Regions from separate parts of the Bacillus sp. 179-C3.3 HS genome, predicted to be linked through region 1. Evidence: riboswitches for the same ligand, from Rfam matches in the RefSeq annotation. Region 1 holds a riboswitch; each other region holds the start of a gene.
The links. A riboswitch is a leader RNA that binds a small molecule or an ion and turns the genes downstream of it on or off. The one in region 1 is predicted to bind S-adenosylmethionine.
Positions count from the first base shown of each region.

Region 1 (7,650 bases):
GCCATAATAATCACCCACACCCGCATGATCTCTTCCAACAATGAAGTGGGTGCAGCCATAATTTTTACGCACAAGTGCATGAAAAATCGCTTCCTTTGGTCCAGCATAACGCATAGCAGCAGGAAATACACCTAAAAATACGCGATCTTTTGGGTAATATCCGTCCAATAATACTTGATAGCTTTTCATTCTCACGTCTGCTGGAATATCATCAGATTTTGTTTCGCCAACAAGTGGGTTTAAAAACAAACCATCTACTGTTTCAAGTGCTGTCTTTTGAATATATTCATGGGCACGGTGGACAGGGTTTCTCGTTTGGAACCCAACAATTGTTTTCCATCCATTTTCTTTAAAATGTCTTCTTGTTTCTTCTGGCTCGTACGTAAATTGCGGGAATGGTTTTTCACTGCGTTTCGTTAGTGTAATTTTACCACCAATGTACGTGTCACCGCGCTCAAATAATTTTTTCACACCTGGGTGATTTCGGTCATCTGTTTTATACACATTGACAGCTTCTTTTTCCTTATCTGGTGTATATTGATCCTCGACTTCAATGATCCCATATACTGTTCCATTGTACGATAGACGCACAATATCACCCTTATGAATTTCCTCTGCCTTTTCCTTTGTGACTGGCAGCGTGATCGGAAGAGACCAAACAAGACCACTTGCTAATCTCATACGACTTACAACTGACTCATAATCAGCTTTTGTTAAAAATCCTTCAATTGGACTATACCCTCCAATTGCAATGAGTTCAAGATCTGCAAAAGAAATGGCATCTAGTTCGATTTCCTTCGCCGCCGTGCTAAGATCATATGCTTCATTTACTCGATTAATTAATACGCCACCATGTGGTGTTAAACTCATTTGTTCATCTTCCTTTCGATGTTCATATTTATTAGATGTTAATAGTCGGATTTAAGATTAAATGCCGCCGCCCTGCTCATGAATAGAGCTACTTTCATTTTTCACAGCCTTCATCAGACTGAGCGCACCAAGTGAGGCAAATAGAACACTCATCATGATAAAGATAGAATAATAGTCTCCTTTTAGGAAAAAGCTAACAAGTAGATACGATAGACTAAGTGATAAGAAGGGAGAGACGACCCACACTCTCAGCATTTTTTTCACGACATGTTTGTGAAAAATATTTGGTCCACCCTTTGCCATTCCAAGTCCAATGATTGACGACGAAGTGATTTGCGTCAGTGGTACTGGCAGCCCAAAAATGGAGCTCACAATCACAAGTCCAGCGCCTGTGCCAGATAGTAAAATGCCTTCGCCCGTTTGATAACGTGTGATTTTTTTACCGTTTGTTTCAAGCACTCTCCTGCCAAGTAAAAGGGCACCGAGCGCTACGAAAATCCCGCCGTAAAGTGTTCCTTGCCCAACGGTCAAAACCCCCGAGGCGACAAGTGGGCCAACCGCGTTAGCGACATTGTTCATGCCGGCTGAAAATGCTTCAAGGAAACCAGTCATAATTAATACAACAGCTAATATACTCGTGCTTTTTTTAGACAATGTTCGTTTTGGGAACATTCTGATGATTTTCACTACAACAAATGTAAAAACAAAAGCAACGATTGGGATGATCACCCAAAAAGAGACGATGACTAAAATAGATTTCACATATAACACTTTATACGCTACGGCAACACCAACGACAGCCCCAACAGTGACTTCACTTGTGGACAAAGGGATCGCCATCAAATTTGCAATGAAAAGTGACAATGCAGCAGAACCAATAATGATACACACAATTTCAAGGGTAATCACTGATTCTGGCATAATACCAGAACTGATCGTTTTGACGACCTCACCGCCACCAATCACCGATCCTGCTAAAATTCCAATTGCACAAACGATGAGAGCATAGATAGGTCTTTGAATGGCACCAGATCCATAAGCGATCCCCATAGATGCAGCTGCTCCACTTGCGCCAATGTTTAAAGCAAAGAATAGACTAAATAAAATTGCGGCTATTTCCATAGATTATGCTCCCTTACTCATGTAATCCGCACTCTGTCTTTGCTGTACCTGACCATCTTCCAGATCGCAAATCATCCGCTGTAAATGCTGGCTGTGTACATGGTGCACACCCAATACTCGGATAACCTTGATCATGTAGCGAATTGTAAGCAAGGTCTTCTTTAGATGCATATCTCCATATGTCCTTCCACGTCCAGTGGATAAGTGGACATACTTTGATAGATTGAAATTTATCATCCTTGTTTAAAAAGTTTGTTCCTGCCCTTTTTGGTGACTGCTCTCGGCGTAAGCCAGAAAGCCATGCTGGGTAGCCAGATAACACCTCTTGTAACGGAATCACCTTCCGCATATGGCAGCAGCTTTGAGGATTGGTTTCCCACAGCTTATCACCGTATTGCTCGTTTTGCTCTTGAACTGTCAACTCAGGCGTTTTCATCACAATATCTAATCCTGGATATCTTTCCTTCACCGCATCAATGGTCTCGTACGTTTCTTTGAAATGCAGCCCTGTGTCTAAAAAGACAATTCGCGCATCTTTTTTCACTTTCGCAATGAGATCAATGAGCACAATACCTTCTATGCCAAAACTACATGCATACACAAGCTGATCTCCATAATGTCCATACGCCCATTTCAGTACTGATAAGGCGCCTTTATATAGATCATCCTCTTGAAATGTAATGGACGGTTCTTCCCAATTTTCATAAGTTAACATCGTTTCTCCCCTTCCGGAGTACTCCTTAAATTGCACGTTATTTGTATTAGCGTTTTTATTATACGAGCGGATCTTCCATCAGATCGATCTGTATCATATCCCCAATCAGTGAATACAACGACTTTTTTTATCCCTTATAATGATTTTGTTTGACTTCCATCTCCTCTTCATCCTCACCGTTCAAATAAAAAATCTTCCTTTCACAGTGAAAGAAAGATGAGGAAGCGTACGATTTCCTTATCTTTCAAAATAGAATCATTTTGCAGGAAGTAGCACCTTGCTTGTATAGCAGGTTGCCGGGTTTCATTGGGCCAGTCCCTCCACCTCTCTGGATAAGTTGTTATAATTTGTCTTAAATATTAACACAATTCAAACAAAAGTCAACCCGACTTTATTGATAGGATTAGTTTTCATTTGAAATTGAGTCTATTTTACTATTTCCAACCAAATACAAAAGCTGTGCAAATGGGCACTCTTAAAGAGAATCTATCGTGCAGCTAGGCACAGCGTATCAAACCATCTCTTCCATCCAAGACGCAGAGGAAGGGTCTAATTTCCAGCGTTTGAGTTTATTCATAGCTGAAGGATCGATTGCCTTCATCTCAAGTGCTACTTCTGTCAGCGTATCATAGTCTGTGAGCGTCACATACGGCATATTCTTTTCTTGAAACGCAGCTGTTGCTTTTGGCAGTCCGTATGTAAAAATAGCCGCAACTCCTAATACGTCACAACCTTCTGCTTGAAGTGCTGACACAACATCAAGAACACTGCCGCCTGTCGAAATGAGATCCTCGACAACAACAACTTTTTCACCGGACGATACCGCACCTTCAATCTGATTGCCTTTCCCATGTGCTTTTGGTTTACTTCTGACATAACACATCGGTAGATTCAAACGATCTGCCGCTAATGCCGCATGAGGGATTCCTGCCGTTGCTGTGCCGGCGATCACTTCTACTCCTTCAAAATGAGTGAGGATTAAATCTTTTAACCCTTCCGCAATGTCATTTCTCACTTCGGGATAGGATAAGGTCAAGCGATTGTCACAATATATCGGTGATTTAATCCCGCTTGCCCATGTAAATGGCGAATCAGGTTTCAAGGAAACGGCTTTGATTTGTAATAAGTGTCTTGCGATGTTTGTTTTCATACAGCAGTCACTCCCACTCTTTCAAAATTTGCTGATAGGCTTCAATCGGTTTTGCTGCTTTTGTAATGGATCTCCCGACGACAATTTGCGAAACGCCTTGCTCTTTCGCATAGGCAGGTGTTGCTACACGCTTTTGGTCATCGGTTTGATCATTCGGCAAGCGAATGCCGGGTGTGACGGTAAGAAATGAAGGTGAGATGTGCAGATGGAGCCTTTTCGATTCATGGACAGAGCAGACAACACCGTCGAGCCCACTCTCATATGCCATTTGTCCATAATGCAACACCGTTTCTTCTAGCGGGCGGTTAATGAGTAACTCTTCTTTCATCATATCTTCTGATGTACTTGTCAGCTGGGTAACCGCAATGATTTGTGGCCTGCTTTGACCAGCTGGCGTACCGGAGTCGAGCCCTTCCACTGCGGCTTGCATCATTCTTTTCCCACCGGCTGCATGTACATTGACCAAATCAACACCAAGTGTTGCAAGGCGGTTCATCGCTTTTTGTACTGTTGTTGGAATATCATGAAGTTTTAAATCAAGAAAGATGCGACAATTTTTCTCTTTCAGCGTTTCAAGGATGGCCGGTCCCTCTTGGTAAAATAACTCCATGCCAACCTTCACAAATAATGGACTCCCTTCAAAAGGATCTAAAAAGGCAAGCGCCTCCTGTCCTGATGGAAAATCAAGCGCGATGATGGGCAAATGCTTCATGTTTCCAGCTCCTTCCGATACATTCCTCAACAGATGAATAGCCATAAGCTGTTAAAACGTTTGGCAGTTCTTCAATGATTTCTGGGCAAATCAATGGATTCACAAAGTTAGCTGTGCCGACCGCTACTGCACTTGCGCCTGCTAGTAAAAATTCAAGTACATCTTCCGCACTTTGTACCCCGCCCATTCCGATGATCGGAATAGAAACTGCTTGACTGACCTCATGCACCATTCGAATAGCAACAGGTTTTATAGCAGGGCCTGATAGTCCGCCAGTTTTATTGGCAAGAATGGGTTTCCCCGTTTTTAAATCCAAACGCATGCCAATTAAGGTGTTGATCATCGTGAGCCCATCTGCCCCCGCAGCTTCAATGGCTCTAGCAATCTGGGCAATATTGGCCACATTAGGAGACAGTTTGACATAGACAGGAACCGCTGAGACGTCCTTGACTGCTTTTGTCAATGTTGCGGCCATCGCTGGATCTGTACCAAATGCAATGCCACCCGTTTTGACATTTGGGCAAGAGATATTCAGTTCGAGTGCGTGGACATTTTTAGCCTGACTGATCTGCTTGGCTACTTCTACATAATCTTCCACCTGTGAACCAGCAACGTTTGCAATGATCGGAGTATCATATTGCTCTAGCCAAGGCAATTCATGTTCAAGAACCCCTTTCAAACCTGGGTTTTGAAGACCGATGGCATTGAGCATACCTGCCCCCGTCTCGGCGACCCTTGGCGTTGGGTTGCCAAATCTCGGTTCAAGGGTTGTGGCTTTGATCATGATCCCGCCCAGTATAGATAGATCATAGAATGAAGCGAATTCTCTCCCAAATCCAAAGCAGCCTGATGCTGGAATAATTGGATTTTTTAATGATAAGCCAGGTAATTCAACATTTAGCATGACAAGGCTACCTCCTCTGCTTTAAACACAGGTCCATCCAGACAGACTTTGACATATGCTTTTTCGTGTTGATCGGTATGACACACACAAGCAAAGCATGCACCAATGCCGCAGCCCATTCGTTCTTCCATTGAGATATACACTGGCTTATGAGGGTACGAGTCTTTCAATGCTTTCAGCATCGGAGTCGGTCCGCAGGAAAGAAGGACATCAAATGTCAAGTCTTGGTCTTGGATGACGCTTGTCACAAAGCCTTTTGATCCGTACGTTCCATCGACAGTCGCAATAAACGTGTCACCGAGTGCTTGAAATTTCTCCTCGTAAAAGACATCCTTTTTCGATTGAAAGCCGAGGACATGCGTGACGTTGACGCCTCTTTCTGATAAGCGCTTGGATAGCTCGTATAGTGGTGGTACACCAATCCCGCCACCAACGAGTAATGCGGTCTGTCCGGGCTGGACGACTGAAGGATCATACCCATTCCCAAGCGGTCCTAACACATCGACTGATTCTCCCGCACGCTTTTGGGAAAGGAGCTTTGTGCCCTCTCCCTCTGCGCGGAAAATGATCGTTGCTTCTTTTTGCTCGGCATGAATGTTGGCAATACTGATCGGTCTTCTCAGTAGGGGTATCATGGATTCACTGACCTTTATATGAAGAAACTGTCCCGCCGTTTGAAATGATTCAACAAGGTCACCTTTTAATGTCATTTCGTAAATATGATCAGCGATCTCTTTATTAGAGACGACCGTCAAGTATGCTTTTTTCATATTGTTACTGTCACCTCAGCATTCGTTTTCACTTCTGGCATTTCGTCAGCTCTAAATGTCATGCTCTCTAGCACTCTTAAAATGGCTTCCGCTGTATCAAGTGATGTTAAGCAAGCCACGCCATTTTCAACAGATTCACGTCTAATTCTAAAACCATCTCTTTCTGGTTGTTTCCCTTTTGTTAAGGTGTTGATGACAAATTGCGCTTCTCCGTTTCGAATGACATCAAGTAGATTCTTTCCTTCTTCTCCTATTTTGCCAACAACACTTGATGGAATGGAAGCTTGTGCTAAGTAATTCGCTGTTCCTTTTGTCGCTAAAATATGGTAGCCGATGGAATGGAATCTTCTTGCGATCTCAAGCCCTTCTTCTTTATCCTTATCTGCAATGGTCAAAAGAACCGTTCCGTCTTTCGGAATTTGAATCCCTGAGGCGATCAATCCTTTATATAACGCCTTTTCAATTGTCACATCTTTCCCCATGACTTCACCTGTTGATTTCATTTCCGGACCGAGTGTAATGTCCACTCTTCTTAGTTTGGCAAACGAGAAGACCGGTACTTTCACGTACACACCGTCTTGTTCCTCATAAAGTCCCTCGCGGTAGCCGTAGTTTCTTAGTTTTTCACCTAGAATGACTTTTGTCGCTAGGTTCGCCATTGGGATACCAGTAATTTTACTTAAAAACGGTACAGTACGACTCGAACGCGGGTTCACTTCTAGGACGTACACTTCACCTTTTGAGAGAACAAATTGAATGTTCAGTAGTCCGATAATGTTGAGTCCTTTTGCGAGTTTCATTGTGTATTCTGCGACTTTCGCTTTGATATCCTCTGACAATGTTTGCGGAGGATAGACTGCAATAGAGTCACCTGAGTGAACACCCGCTCGTTCAATATGCTCCATAATACCTGGGATGACGACCGTTTCGCCGTCAGATACGGCATCTACTTCAATTTCGATTCCTGTTAAATATTTATCAATTAAGACTGGATGTAGCGGATTGACTTTCACCGCATTTTCCATATAGTGAAGAAGCTCGGCTTCTTGGTACACAATTTCCATCGCACGCCCGCCTAGCACATAAGAAGGACGGACTAGGACTGGGTAGCCGATCTGATTGGCAATCGTTACGGCCTCTGGAACAGAAGTTGCCGTTTTCCCTTTTGGCTGCGGGACGCCGAGTGTTTCTAATGTTTGTTCAAACTTGTCACGGTTTTCCGCGCGGTCCAGATCTTCTAGAGAAGTTCCAAGAATTTTTACTCCTCGATTAGATAATTCCTCTGCTAAGTTAATCGCTGTTTGACCACCGAACTGAACGACGACCCCTTCTGGTTGTTCAAGATCGATGATATGCATCACATCTTCTACAGTGAGTGGTTCAAAGTAGAGCTTATCCGAAATACTG
Region 1 is NZ_JBFEFT010000016.1:75,338-82,987, forward strand. It holds gene sat (sulfate adenylyltransferase) at 1-870, opposite strand, end outside; gene AB1K80_RS11450 (inorganic phosphate transporter) at 928-1,992, opposite strand; gene AB1K80_RS11455 (phosphoadenylyl-sulfate reductase) at 2,006-2,707, opposite strand; SAM riboswitch class I at 2,942-3,046, opposite strand; gene pyrE (orotate phosphoribosyltransferase) at 3,219-3,857, opposite strand; gene pyrF (orotidine-5'-phosphate decarboxylase) at 3,865-4,569, opposite strand; gene AB1K80_RS11470 (dihydroorotate dehydrogenase) at 4,541-5,473, opposite strand; gene AB1K80_RS11475 (dihydroorotate dehydrogenase electron transfer subunit) at 5,467-6,243, opposite strand; partial or broken gene carB (carbamoyl-phosphate synthase (glutamine-hydrolyzing) large subunit) at 6,240-7,650, opposite strand, start outside.

Region 2 (7,650 bases), on a different contig from region 1:
TCAACAGAAGAAATCATAGTAAATGGTGGGATTCCAGTCAGTTTAATGGGTAGTAAAGGGCTGTTTGTGGCCATGATTATTGCCATCCTATCAACAGAAATATATCGTTTCATTGTGCAACGGAATATCGTGATTAAAATGCCTGATGGTGTACCGCCAGCAGTCAGTAAATCGTTTATCGCACTTATTCCAGGTTTTGTGGTCGTCACGTTGGTTTGGGTCACTAGACTTGTCATTGAGATGACACCTTTTGAGAGTATTCATAATATCATCACAGTTTTAATTGGCACACCGCTTTCCGTTCTCGGGGGCAGCCTGGGCGGAAGTATCGTAGCGGTGAGTGTTCAGATGCTCCTTTGGTCTTGTGGTATTCATGGAGCGACGATTGTCGGTGGCGTCATGGGCCCGATTTGGCTAGGTGCGATGGATGAGAACCGTCTCGCGTATCAAGCTGGAGAAGTGTTACCGAATATTTTCACCGCACAGTTCTTTGATATTTTCATCAACATTGGCGGTAGTGGTGCAACACTTGCTTTAGTCATTACGATGTTTATACGTGCCAGAAGTAAACAAATGAAACAACTCGGTAGACTTGCCATTGGCCCAGCCATTTTTAACATCAACGAACCGATTATTTTCGGAATGCCGATTGTGATGAACCCAATGCTTTTAATCCCATTTATCCTGACGCCTATCATGTTAATTATCACCACTTATATTGGCATGAGTACAGGACTTGTGGCAAAACCGGCAGGAATCGCTGTTCCATGGACAATGCCGCCAATCATTTCAGGCTATCTGGCAACAGGCGGAAAAATATCTGGCGCTGTCATGCAGCTCATTAACATGGTACTGTCATTTGCACTATACTATCCATTCTTTAGAATGTGGGATAAGCAAAAAGTGAAGGAAGAAAACGAACTACAAACAAAAGCATCAACTGAAGATCATACTGTCAGTATGTAATAGAGGGTACAAGGAGGATGCGGCCGATGGAAATGGAACAGATTGTGTTTCAACTCATCTTGCATGGTGGAAATGGCAGAAGTTCAGCAATGGAGGCCATCACATGTGCAAAAAAAGGCCACTTTGATGAGGCGAAGCAGAAATTGCAGGAAGCACAAGACGCGTTAAATGAGGCGCATCACGCACAAACAGAGTTGATCCAAGGAGAAATCAGAGGAGAAAAGACGGACATTAGCCTCTTAATGATTCACGCCCAAGATCACCTCATGAACGCAATGACAGTCAAAGAACTAGCAACAGAAATCATTGAACTACATGAAAAGATGAAGCAATTCGGAGGTGTCAATTCATGAAAGAGGGAATCAAAATTGTCACGATTGGCGGTGGCTCAAGCTATACGCCGGAACTAGTTGAAGGATTTATTAAGCGATATCATGAATTGCCTTTGAAAGAATTATGGCTTGTCGATATTGAAGCGGGGCAAGAAAAATTAAACATTGTCGGTGCTCTAGCAAAGCGCATGATTGAAAAAGCGGGTCTTCCAATTGAAGTTCACCTGACACTTGATCGACGTGCCGCTTTAAAGGATGCAGACTTTGTGACCACACAATTTCGGGTTGGGTTGCTCGAAGCACGAGCAAAAGATGAGAGAATTCCACTTAAATACGGTGTCATTGGTCAGGAAACGAATGGACCAGGCGGGTTATTGAAAGGATTGCGAACCATTCCTGTTATTTTAGATATCGTGAAGGATATGGAAGAGCTTTGTCCGGATGCATGGCTTGTGAATTTTACAAATCCAGCAGGTATGGTGACAGAAGCCGTTTTACGCTACACAAAGCTGAAGAAAGTAGTCGGGCTTTGTAACGTCCCAATTGGCATCAAAATGGGGATTGCAAAGGCACTTGATGTAGATGTTGAACGGATTGAAGTACAGTTCGCTGGTCTGAATCACATGGTGTATGGATTAGATGTGTATTTAGATGGGGTGAGTATTTTAGATCAAGTGCTAGATGAATTAGGAAACCCAAATAGCCAGTGGTCTATGCAAAACATTGAAGCGAAAAGCTGGGAGCCTTCATTTGTCAAAGGATTAGGCGTCATTCCTTGTCCATATCACCGCTACTATTATAAAACGAAAGATATGTTGGAAGAAGAACAAAAGGCGGCGCAAGAGAAAGGCACAAGAGCAGAGGTCGTCCAGCAAGTCGAACAAGAATTATTTGAACTCTATAAAGATCCAGATTTATCGATCAAACCACCACAGCTTGAAAAAAGAGGTGGGGCTTATTACAGTGATGCGGCATGTAATTTAATTAGCTCGATCTATAACGATAAACATGACATCCAACCAGTAAATACGATGAACAGAGGGGCAATTGCCAGCATTCCGGCTGATTCAGCAGTTGAAGTGAACTGTATCATCACAAAAGATGGACCGAAGCCGATTGCGATAGGAGACTTACCTGTTGCGGTAACGGGACTTGTTCAACAAATCAAATCATTCGAACGTGTAGCAGCGGAAGCAGCTGTAACAGGGGATTATCACACAGCGCTTGTCGCCATGACGATCAATCCACTCGTCCCATCTGATGAGGTGGCAAAGGAAATTCTAGATGAAATGCTAGAAGCGCATCGTGAGTATTTACCCCAATTTTTCAAACAAGTGAATGCATAAAATGGAATGGCCCCTTGATGGGGTCATTTTTTATGTTTTCACCATATGCATACTTGGAATAAAGGAGTATTATAGGAAGGATTCACCCGTAAAACAGTATGTACTGCTGAAAAGAAAGAGGTGCAGAAATATGATATTATTCGGCTTAATGATTTATGGTTTTTATTTTCACCCTATTTTTAGTTTTGGCACGTTGGTGCTGTTTCTGTATGGTATCATCGCTTCGTTTATTGGTCTTAGACGGAATCAATCATATAGATGGATCTATATATTTCGCTTGTTGGTTTGTTTTACAATCCCGGTGACCAACTTGTTGATGTATTTGACGACAATTGGAGGAGGACCAGGAATTACGAACCTCCAGATGAATCCACTTCCATTCATTTATATTGTGATCTTTATACTTGAAATCATCACTATCTTTTTACCGGAAGTCTTTTTGTTGATTGAAAAAAAGCGTCATATCAAATGGAAAGGGTGGATATATGCAGGGCTCATTGTGTGTGTATCGATCTTGTTTTGGTGGACGATTTGATGAAAAGGAAAAAGAACCCTTCACGATGAAGGGTTCTTTGTTATGTTATGCCTGCTTCACGACAGAATCGACTTCCACTGTCCAACCAAAGATGTCGGGCTGTGTCCCTTTTTGGATGCCAGTAATGGCTTCGTACAATTTCTTCGATATGTCACCCGTTTGCCCATCTTGAATGACGTATTGTTGGTCGTGATAAATTAACTCCCCAACAGGAGAAATGACGGCTGCCGTCCCTGTTCCAAACACTTCCTCCAGTTCACCTGTTTTGTGTGCCTCAATGAGTTCATCAATTGAGATTTTACGTTCTCTCACTGGAATGTCCCAATGCTTTAACAGTTCGATCACAGAGTTCCGTGTAATGCCTTCTAGAATACTTCCGTTCAATTTCGGCGTGACGACCTCACCATTGATTTTAAAGAAGATGTTCATACTGCCTACTTCTTCAATGTACTTTTTCTCAACCCCATCAAGCCAAAGAACTTGTGAAAATCCTTTTGCTTCAGCCACTTGCTGTGCTTTTAGGCTTGATGCATAGTTGCCAGCTGTTTTAGCATTACCTGTTCCGCCTTTTACGGCACGAACAAATTCATTTTCAACGGCGATTTTAACAGGGTGAATGCCTTCCTTATAGTAGGAGCCCACCGGAGACAAGATGATGATGAGTTTATACGTGTTTGACGGTGCAACCCCTAAATAAGGTTCAGTGGAAATGATAAACGGACGAATATAAAGAGAAGTTCCTTCTGCATCAGGTACCCAATCCTTATCAATGCGAATGAGTTCATTTAACCCCTCTAACACAGTTTCTGAATCAATTTGAGGGATACACAGGCGATCATTGGATCTGTTTAGGCGTTCCATGTTTTTTTCTGGACGGAATAATAGAATTTTTTGATCGTCAGAAACATACGCTTTTAAGCCTTCAAACACAGATTGACCATAGTGGTAAACCATAGAAGCTGGATCCATCGGAATCGCTTGATAGGGAATAACCCTTGGATCGTACCAGCCTTTATCAGTTGAATAATCCATCACAAACATGTGGTCTGTGAAGATTTTCCCGAATTCAAGCTGATCAGATTGAGGTTTTGGTTTTTTTGTTGAACTGAGTTCTACACGGATGGGTTGTTTTGGCATTGTAAATCTCCTTGCTATTGATTATTTGAAAATTCTAATAATACGAAATAATTATGATTCTATTCTATACCTTCACGAAATATTAGCAATAGGTTTTCTGGAATTCTCATGAGAAAATTCAGGTAAAGCGCTTTCCTTCTCTCTACTGTAAGTTACCTGTGCCACCACCTTCTTAAAAAAGAAATAAAATCCAGATTCGTTATTAACTGATTAATCAGATAATTAAAAAGCGGGCTGTGTTTCTGTCAGATTTTTTTTCAACTATACACCTTTTGACTACTACATGGCAATGGGCAACGTCGCATGAATCCTGTCAAGCTAGCATCTCCTACTTATCAGATTGAGTGAGTCATTTTAAAAATATTCAAAAAAGTGATTGACAACGATGTGACATCGCATTAAAGTAAAGGGAACATTTAACGCAAAATTTCATACGAATCTCTTATCAAGAGAGGCAGAGGGACTGGCCCTATGACGCCCAGCAACCGTTTCTACTTTAGAAATTGGTGCTAATTCCTGCAAAGCGATCAAAGCTTTGACAGATAAGAGAGGAAGACGATCCGATACATATCTTATGCAACGGTCATCCAGCCTCTCTTTAAAAAGAGAGGCTTTTTTGTCTCTATTTTGAATCAATCCATGGGTTGACGGGTGAGGTCTAACACTTTTACCTAGTTTTCCTATGGGGAAAATAAACAACTTTGAGGAGGAACAGCAATGAAGCGTAACAATTTGACATCATTTCTTGTGATATTGACGGTACTAACCATTGTATTAACTGGTTGTGGAGCGGGATCAAGCTCAGGATCAAAAGCGAAAACGAACGAAAATGTTTCCTTTGACAATGTACCAGAGCGATTTGCAAAAGGGCAGGGGGCAAAGATTAAAGTCATCCGCAAAATTGGTGGAGATGACCACACAGCGCAATTTTTAGCTGGTGCAAAAGCAGAAGGTGAGGCACTAGGCTTTACGGTTGATGTGTATACAGCCAATGGAGATACAGCGAAGTTCCATGATGCGATTTCCCAGGCACTAGAAGAAGACTATGATGGCATCATTATTTCCCATGGAGATGATGAGGCGACAGTCGCTGATGTGAAGAAGATTACAGCGAAGGGAATTCCAGTTGTGGCATTTGATTCAAACCCTAAGCTGAAGGATATCAAAGGCGTCACAGTCACCTCTCAAGATGATGAACAATTAGCCAAGAAGTCATTGGACACACTCGTCGCTGATTTTAATGGGAAAGCGAACATTGCCTATCTGTGGGTAGATGGATTTCCGCCAATGGTCAGACGAAACAAGGTATACCAAGAAACCCTTGAGAAGCATCCAGGGATAAAAGAGATTGACCGTTTTGGTATTGCATCTTCTGATACATCCGTGCAAACGCAAAATGCTGTCGCGGCAATGCTCAATAAATATCCGAAGGGCAAGCTTGATGCAATCTTCGCGACATGGGATGCATTTGCGATCGGTGCGGCAAGAGCTTTAAAAGAAGCAGGAAGAACAGAAGTCAAGATCTATGGAATTGATGTCTCAAATGCGGATCTTCAGGAAATGACGACGAAAGACAGCCCTTGGAAGTATACAGCAGCAGTAGATCCAAAGCTAATTGGGGAGGTTGACGTTCGAATCCTTGCGAAAAAAATAGCTGGAGAGGAAACACCTTCTTCCTATGACCTTGAGGCCTCACTTATCTCACAAAAGCAGCTCCAACAGGCAGGGAAAGCCATCAATATGGTGAACCTTGCGGAAGAAGTGAAGGGATTTGGTTCATCTTCTGCCTTTGAAGAGGACTGGATGAAAACCTTAAAGAACCATTATGCAAAATAATCAACATGCACTCTCTTTCATTAGAGAGTGTTTCATTTTTCAGATGACGATCATTGGAGGAGAACACCTATGACATCGCCACTTGTTCACATGAAACAGATTTCGATTGAATTTCCAGGGGTCAAGGCATTAGATCAAGTTGATTTTACGTTGAAAAAAGGGACGGTACATGCGCTGATCGGAGCAAATGGCGCTGGGAAGTCGACTTTAATGAAAGTATTATCAGGGGCCTATTCACATGCACAAGGGACCATTCATATCAATGGGCAATTGGCATCTATTCACACACCAAAGGATGCGGCCACATACGGTGTGCAGACTGTCCATCAAGAAGTCGACACAGCTCTTGTGCCCTATTTAAGTGTTGGTGAGAATATGATGATGCATGAAATTGAGCGGCAGCCGTTTGTTCGCTGGAAGGAGCTTCATCGTCAGGCGGCTCAAACGCTGAAGGAGATGGAGATCAACCTCTCCACAAAGCGGCTTGTCAGTGAATTAACGCTTGCAGAAAAGCAGATGGTGCTCATTGCGAAGGCAGTCTCCGCTCAATGTAGCATTTTAATATTAGATGAACCAACTGCACCGCTCAGCCATGCAGAAACTAGTCAATTATTCTCTCTGATTGAACAGCTGAAACAAAATGGAACGGGCATCGTCTTTATTTCCCACCGCATGCCAGAAATTTTCTCCATCTGTGATGAATTGACCGTCATGCGAAACGGATCGAGCGTGGCGACACATCTTGTCAAAGAAACGGACCCGAAACAGGTTATTGAAGAGATGTTAGGAGCCCCGTTAGATGAGCAATTCCCAACCCGTACGTTTTCGAATGATTTCCCTGTTGTGCTGGACGTGAAAGATTTAACAGATCCTGATAAACTGGATCACATTCATTTTCATGTGAAGAAGGGAGAAATTCTAGGCATCGCAGGCCTTGTTGGAGCAGGGAAAACAGAATTATGCAAAGCTCTTTTTGGCGCTTCTGAAAAAAGCACGGGCACTGTGCAGATTCACGGGAAAACAGTGAGAATCAACTCACCTCATCAAGCAGTAAGAGCAGGACTAGCCTTAGTGCCTGAGGAACGGAGAAAAGAAGGCATTTTGACAGAGGAAACAGTAGGGTGGAACTTAACGACAGCAAGCCTATCCGTCTTCACACGGATATTCAGCTTTATCCATCGACTGAAGGAAAAGCAAACCGCCGAAGAAATGGTCGAGCGACTTGGCGTAAAAACACCTTCTCTTGAAACGAAGGTGAAGTATCTATCTGGTGGAAATCAGCAAAAGGTTGTCATAGGCAAATGGCTGTTAGCTGAAGCCGATGTGTATATTTTTGATGAACCGACGAAGGGCGTGGACGTTGGAGCGAAAAAGGACATCTTTTCTCTGATTGCTGAACTTGCTGATCGTGGAAAATCAATCATTTATGCTTCAAGTGAACTGTCAGAAATTGCGGGCATAGCAGACCGTGTCTATGTGCTTTATGATGGCAGCATTG
Region 2 is NZ_JBFEFT010000001.1:105,511-113,160, forward strand. It holds gene celB (PTS cellobiose transporter subunit IIC) at 1-966, shown strand, start outside; gene AB1K80_RS00530 (PTS lactose/cellobiose transporter subunit IIA) at 993-1,319, shown strand; gene AB1K80_RS00535 (6-phospho-beta-glucosidase) at 1,316-2,644, shown strand; gene AB1K80_RS00540 (hypothetical protein) at 2,775-3,179, shown strand; gene AB1K80_RS00545 (branched-chain amino acid aminotransferase) at 3,225-4,316, opposite strand; SAM riboswitch class I at 4,756-4,865, shown strand; gene AB1K80_RS00550 (sugar ABC transporter substrate-binding protein) at 5,034-6,152, shown strand; gene AB1K80_RS00555 (sugar ABC transporter ATP-binding protein) at 6,222-7,650, shown strand, end outside.
Region 2: linked by a shared signal. The riboswitch ahead of AB1K80_RS00550 (sugar ABC transporter substrate-binding protein) and the one ahead of AB1K80_RS11455 (phosphoadenylyl-sulfate reductase) in region 1 are both predicted to bind S-adenosylmethionine.

Region 3 (7,650 bases), on a different contig from region 1:
GCATTGTCATTAGCGGACACACAGACAATGTGCCAATTAAAAATTCAGACTTTCAATCCAATTGGTATTTAAGTGCCATTCGCGCTGTTAACTTTTTAGATATTCTTCTTGAAAACTCCGACTTAGACCAAGAAAACTTTAGTACAAAGGGATATGGAGAATTCAAACCAATTGCTTCAAATGATACAGCAGAAGGTAGAAGTAAAAATAGACGCGTAGAAGTTCTCATTTTACCGATTGAGAAAAAAGCAAAATAAAAAGGAAGCCTGTGGCTTCCTTTTTATTTTATGCTATTCTTTATGGTCGTATAAATGCTTTGCACGAAGTCCCACATGTTTAAGCATATCAATGCAGGCATCCTTCTCTTCTTCGCTCAGCACACTAATCATTTCATGTATTTCTTTCGCATGATCTGGGAAGATATCGTCTAGCAACGCCCGTCCTTTTTCTGTAATATGGGCAAATGTCACCCGGCGGTCTTCAGCACAAGCTTTACGACTGAGTAGTTCTTTTTTCTCTAATTTATCCACTACATACGTAATACTTCCGCTCGCTAGGAGAATCTTATCACCAATTTGTTGAAGCGGTTGATCCCCTTTATGATAAAGCAATTCTAATACAGCGAATTCAGTCGGATTCAGACCGTGCTGAATAATATGCTTGTTCATATGGTGGTTAATTGAACGATACGCACGTGATAATACAATAAACAATTTCAATGATTTTTCAACATTTTTATTTTCCATTTTTTATCATCCTTTATGTCATACAACCCACTTACTGTGACATTAATAAACAATAAGTAAAATGTCAATATGTTGGTCAATAAATAACATGAAAATAAGCCTATACCGAATCACCTAATTTTTTAAAAATGACACAAGTGATCGTAATGAAGATTATTTCAATGCTATAATAAGTCTATTAGGTAATACGTTGGAGCGATGAATGATGAGCATACTGAAAGGGTTTTGGAAGAAAATCAGACTGTATCTTATTTTGGTGGTGCTTCCAACCCTAATCATTAGTTATTTTATCTATGAAAAAGAAACTGAAAAAATCGATTTAAAAAACAAACAAACGGCGACACTCATGTTAAATATTCACAAAAACCAAATGAATTATTTAATCAGTGAAACAGAAGCGAGATTAACATCCCTCGCGATGGGGTTTGATCAGCCGCTAGAAACGAAAAAAGTCCAACACATCCTAGAGAAAATCTATAAACAAGAACCTCGTTTTTCAGGCTTGTATCTCTTAAATGAAAAAGGAGATGTCACTGCCAGCACTACCCCGTTAAAAGAAAAAGTCAATTTATCATTCAGAGATTATTTCAAGCGCATTCAAATCACAAAACAGACTGAGATTACAGATAACTACATAAGTAGAATTACGAAACAACGCATCCTCTCTATTTGTGTACCTGTCTTAGATGAGAATGATCAAGTCACCAATGTATTAGTCGCTGCGATTCAAATTGATTATTTAAGAAATATCATGAACGTATTGAATCCAGATCTTCATTTTAAAATGCACAACCAACATGGCGATGTGGTGTTTACAAGTGGCCCACAGCCAGCATCTGAAAATGACCGAACGGTGTCGACATATTTAGATGAAAATAGCTGGAAGCTAGAGGTTTTCCCGCAGCGAGCTACAGTATCTGAAGTCCTATCTGTTATGCTGTTTCCTCTATCAAGTGCATTTATTTTATTAAATATTTTATTCACGCTTGTCCAATACATGATGTTAAGACGACAAACCCAACAAGAACGTCAGCAAAATGAAGCGCAAAAGCTTGAGTTAATTGGGACACTTGCAGCAAGTACCGCACATGAAATTCGCAACCCTTTAACCGGTATTAGTGGATTTATTCAATTGCTTCAAAAGAAGTATCATTCTGAGGAAGACAAGCTCTATTTCTCTGTCATCGAGGAAGAAATTAAACGAATCAATCAAATTGTTAGTGAGTTTCTTGTATTAGGGAAACCAACTGCTGAGAAGTGGCAGAATAATTCCGTCAAAGAAATTGTGAGCGAAATCATGCCTATCGTTTTCTCAGAAGCCAATCTGTATAATGTTGAGGTTGATTTACAAATCAATACGATTCAAGATGTTGGTGTTTATTGCACAAAGGATCACATTAAACAGGTCGTATTGAATATAGCAAAAAACTCATTAGAAGCCATGCCTAATGGTGGTCACTTGAAGATTATGATTGAGACTGAAAAAGAACAGGTGATTATTAAAGTGAAAGATACAGGTGAAGGAATCCCAGAAGAAATGCTTACACACATTTTCCTTCCATTTATTACGTCGAAGGAAAAAGGAACAGGTCTTGGGCTTGTTGTTTGTAAACGAATCATTTCGATGTATGGCGGGACAATTGATATTCAGAGTGAAGTGAATAAAGGAACAACGGTACTCATCATGCTTCCTTCTGCACACTCAGCATAGCTACATTCAGCCGGTTTGCATACGCAAGTCGGTTTTTCCTGTTAGTAAGAGGGACGATTCACTGATAAGAGACTCATTTGAGACACAATATCATGAAAGGAAGTCACAGCTTGTTGCTCATGTGATAGAAGGTATTGATACTCGTTCATCAGGTTGTCCAATTCTTGACTATACTTGATTGTCATCTCAGCTGTGTATCCTTCTACTTGTGCCGCTTCTACCATTTGTTTTCTCTTTTCATCAATTGACATTAATAACTGTTCTTTCTTTACATACATATTCATCTCATCTCAGCTCCCGCAATGAATTCGTCTGTCTACGCTTTAAATGAACCGACACCAAAATTATACTTTATTTGTAAATTAAATTAAATATGCTTATTTTATTTAATTTTTGACAGTCTAAAGACCTTCTACCCAATCATTTTAAGGTGTAAACGTCAAATTTGGCGGGACTGACTCAAAAGTTCAACAGAAATTTCTCCTATGCAGAAGTGTAAAAAAAACAAGTTTTTCCCCGTTTTATGTCTAATTTACTAAAAAAAGCTGATCTTCCGTCTTCACGGAATGATCAGCTCTCACATCATATGGTTTCTTCTTCGTAAATTGGCACCCAGCCCTCAGTCGTGACAAAAATGCGAACGGCAACTACTTTGCGATCTTCTTGCAGTGTAAAGTAATGGCGGATATGAGGAGGCACTGAAATTAAATCGCCTGGGTTTAGTCTTACATCAAAAAAGACGCCATCCTTCCCTTGAATCGCAAAGATTCCATGTCCACTCACAATAAACCTCACTTCATCGTCTGTATGATGGTGCTCGCGCTGGAAGTTTTGAAGTAGTTCATCTAAATGAGGTGTCGAATCAGATAACGAAATGACATCCTGTGCTTTGTAGCCTCTTCGCTCAGAAATGGCCCTAATTTCATCTTGGAAGACGGTCAAAATTTCTTCTTTCTCTTCATCAGTTAAATCATACTTTTCTGATAATGAACTTGGTAGTTTTGCAATATCCCAATGTTCATAAATGACACCTTGTTCTTCTAAATATGCCTGAACTTCTTGTTCGTTTTCAAGTAATGTTTTCTCTTCATTATGAATATAAATTGTCGCCATATGTTTCTCCTCCTATGATCTAATAAGTTGGGATTGATAGAGTGATAATTTCAAATGATAACTACATAAAAACTCATATGCCTCTAACACACGCTTTGCTTCAAATGCTGTTTTTCCCCACACCGTAATGCCATGATTACGTATGAGTACAGCTCCTGATTCGTTACCTTCACTTAGATGTGCAGCAAATTGTTCAGCAAGATGCGGGATATGTGCTGGGTTTTCTATAATAGGTAGAGCGACTTCTGCCTCCTCTTCCCAATAACCAAGCGCTTTAATGATTTCGTTGCCTTTAAACCGAATTTCTCCTTGATCCCCATATAGCTCAGATATCACATTATTATCAATTGTGTGCACATGGAGACAGCAGCCTGCATTCGTCCGTTCATACAAGTAGGTGTGAAGCAATGTTTCGGCTGATGGTCTAAGCGTTTCGCCCGGTTCAACTGGCTGACCTTGTGCATCAACAAGCACAAAATCTTCGTTTGTTTCTTTTCGTTTATCCTTCCCGCTTGCCGTCACCAAGAATGTGATTGGGTCATCCGACACCTTGATGGATAGATTTCCGCTTGTTCCAAAGAACCAGTCTCTTTGTGCCAGTTCACGTTTGACTTCGGCTAACTCCTGCCAGCGTTTACTCTTTGTCTCTCCCATTCCTTCACTTCCTTTATTTGTGCGAATTGCGCTTTTAGATCAATAAATGTTTCATACTCTTGGTGGATGACGTTCATTTCTTTACATTCATTCAGTAAATAATCACGGGCAAATGTGAAATCAGCATGCTTTGCCGCCTCTATATCTGTGACCGAATCTCCAATCATGATAATAAAGTCATTCTCATCGGTCAGCTGTCGAATAATGGACGGCTTACAACAGCCACAGCCATTTTGGCATTGCGAATCACAGGCAAAAGGCCATTCAATTTGAATACGCTCCTTTTGAAACGACGCATGATTGCAATAAATAGATTGCTTCTCTACAATGCCCTCAAGTACTGGGTAGACAAAAAAGTCCATTCCTCCGCTTAACACATAAAAAGGAATGTCAGCTTTTTTTAAATAAGCGACAAATTCTTCAAATCCTTCTCGAATCTCTGTATCTTGTAAAATAAACGATTGTATCGCTTCCTTCTGATCACTGTCTAGTAATTGAAACATTCGTCCGACACCTTCTTGAATGGTGATCTCCTTTGACAAAACAGCGTCTTTTAGCTTCGTCCATTCGCTAGGTGCAAACTGTTTCATGATCCTGATAATATTATCGTTTTTCGTGATCGTTCCATCAAAATCACAACATACAATTGGCCTTTTCATCTAATCCTCTACCCTTCCCCAAAGATCAAGTGCTGCTTGTAAGTCTGAACAAGAGGATGCCTGCTGTTCAACCGGAATATCATTTATTACAGCATCAATGATTGATCTAAATGCTTTGCCACCGCCGATGGCTCCACGTGGATGTCCATGAATCCCTCCACCTGCATTGATCACATGGTCGATTCCGAAATCTTTGATTAATTGCGGTACCATGCCAGGGTGAATGCCAGCTGATGGGACAGGGAATGTTCGCTTTACGGTGTCCTCTTTCAGACAAGCTTCATAGATTCCAAGCGCCTCTGCTTTCGGAAGTGCGACAGAGCCATAAGGAGATGGAAATAGACTCAGATCGGCGCCTGCATATCGATTGAGGGTTCCTAAAAGAAGAGACGTTGAGAATCCATATTCAGGAGACGATGTGTATGCCCCGCTCACTGCTGGATGAGCCATGATCGGCAAATGAATCTCTGAATCTTCCGCTAAACTTTGCATCACATCAAGCCCATAGGCATGGACGTTAAACAGCAACGCATCAGCCCCAAGTTCGGCTGCCTTTAAGGCTTTATCTCTTAGATCAAAGGTTCTGCCAGTGAGATTGACTGCATAGAGCGTGCGGTGACCTGTCTCTTCATAGGTTTCCTTTAAGATCCTCTTTCCTTCTTTGATTCGATCTTCAAAAGGAGCGAGTGGACTTTCAAATAAGATTTCATCATCCTTAATGAAGTCAACGCCGCCTAACGCTTGCAGTCGAAGTTGTTCATTTAAATCCGCCATATCACGACCGATCACGCCTTTAAAAATACTCATTAATAACGGACGATCATACACATTTAGCTTCTTTCGAATGCCTTCAATTCCGAATACCGGTCCTGGTAGGTTTTTCTTAAACGCCGTAGAGAATTCGATGTCAACAAGCTTTATTTTCCCGTCCAATGATAACTTCCCGAAAATCGTCGTTAAAACGGCTGGTATATCTGCTGAGAAGTTTGCCTCCGGGTATGCAATGGTCACCTCTGATTGAAACAATCCATTTGGTGTTGCGGCAAACTTCTCATTGACGTTGACCACACGGCCTTTATGTTTTTTGAGCTGCTCCTTTTTGAGCTGCGGCAAATCTGTCCATGATCCGACCGTTAATCCAAGCGCGATCTGCTCCGCTTTCCGGTCCATCTCTTCATTCTCTCGATGTGTTAGTACATATGTCGCCAGTAATTCACTCACTAGGAATCCCCTTTCAATTGCGTCCTGCTTATGTTCAAACAAAAAAACCTCTTTCAGTGCTAGATCAGCGCCTTAAAGAGGTTTCGTATCATTCATCCGAATCTTATCTCTCAGCGCCTGCTGCAAGAATTAGCACCGTGCTTCATGGAAGTCGGTTGCCGGGCTTCATTGGGCTAGTCCCTCTGCCTACTCTTGATAAGAATATTCAATTTTCTTAAATGTTGCCTGAATTATCGCATCGTTCTTTTACGTTGTCAATGACTTTTTTTCAAACAAACCTAACGCAGCAATTCGTTTCACTGCTTCTTTTAGCCGTTCCTCACTTGTTAAAAGACCCACTCTCACGTAGCCTTCACCGTGAGACCCAAAACCGTTTCCTGGTGCAACGACCACATGCGCTTTTTCTAATAATAAGTCCGAAAAAGATTCCGATGTATATCCATCTGGCACCTTTAACCAAGCAAAAAATGATCCCTTCGGTGCCTGAACGTCCCAGCCAATCTCCTTGCAGGCTGCAATCCAAGTATTGCGCCTTTTTTCGTATCGTTCATTTTGTTCCTGTACACATGTTTGATCAGCTAATAGTGCTGTCGCTGCTGCGTCTTGTGTTGCTTTAAAAAGGGAAACAAACATATGATCCTGATATCGCTCAATGGCTTCAATCACAGACGGATTCCCGACAGCAAAACCGACGCGCCAGCCAGCCATATTATATGTTTTAGACAATGTATATATTTCAATTCCTATGTCTTTGGCGCCATCTATTTGCATAAAGCTCACTGGTTGATCTCCATCGAATCCAATGCCACCATATGCAAAGTCATGGACAATACATATCTCGTGGTCTTTTGCCAAAGTGACTGTTTTTTCAAAAAAGGCACGATGGGCCGTTGCACCCGTTGGATTGTTTGGATAATTTAAGTACATCAATTTTGCTTTCTCCTTATGATCATCTGACAATTGATCATAATCAGGTAAAAAATCATTTTTTTCGAGTAGAGGCATTGTCACCATTTCAGCTCCGGCAAGCACAGCGCCCGACCAATAATCAGGGTAGCCTGGATCTGGAACGAGGAGTGTATCACCAGGATTCAGTAAGCATTGGGGTAATTCAACAAGCCCTGCTTTACCACCAAATAAAATCGCAACCTCCGATGTCGGATCAAGGGTAACGCCATACTCTCTTTCATAAAAGGTAGCGGCAGCCTCTTTTAATTCTGTCGTTCCTCGGAATGAAGAATATTGATGATTTTCAGGCTTTTCTACCGCTTCTTGCATGGCTTTCACTATATGTGGCGGAGTTGGCTGATCAGGATTTCCCTGACCTAAATTAATGATATCTGCCCCTTCCTGCATCTTTTTCTGCACTTTTTGGACAAGCGATGCAAAGAACTGCTTAGGTAATTTTCTCAACACATCTGATTGCTGAAATTCCATTTTTTCACCTTCTATTCAAGTTACGTAACAATAAACTCACTGTAATGGATTGTTTTATGAATTGTAAAGCAATTTCGAAAAAAGATTGACACGCGAAGATCAGTTCTGA
Region 3 is NZ_JBFEFT010000002.1:185,645-193,294, forward strand. It holds gene motB (flagellar motor protein MotB) at 1-257, shown strand, start outside; gene AB1K80_RS02645 (MarR family winged helix-turn-helix transcriptional regulator) at 291-746, opposite strand; gene AB1K80_RS02650 (ATP-binding protein) at 952-2,457, shown strand; gene AB1K80_RS02655 (Spo0E family sporulation regulatory protein-aspartic acid phosphatase) at 2,499-2,741, opposite strand; gene AB1K80_RS02660 (1,2-dihydroxy-3-keto-5-methylthiopentene dioxygenase) at 3,040-3,570, opposite strand; gene AB1K80_RS02665 (methylthioribulose 1-phosphate dehydratase) at 3,583-4,224, opposite strand; gene AB1K80_RS02670 (2-hydroxy-3-keto-5-methylthiopentenyl-1-phosphate phosphatase) at 4,188-4,883, opposite strand; gene mtnW (2,3-diketo-5-methylthiopentyl-1-phosphate enolase) at 4,884-6,104, opposite strand; SAM riboswitch class I at 6,205-6,306, opposite strand; gene AB1K80_RS02680 (pyridoxal phosphate-dependent aminotransferase) at 6,351-7,541, opposite strand.
Region 3: linked by a shared signal. The riboswitch ahead of mtnW (2,3-diketo-5-methylthiopentyl-1-phosphate enolase) and the one ahead of AB1K80_RS11455 (phosphoadenylyl-sulfate reductase) in region 1 are both predicted to bind S-adenosylmethionine.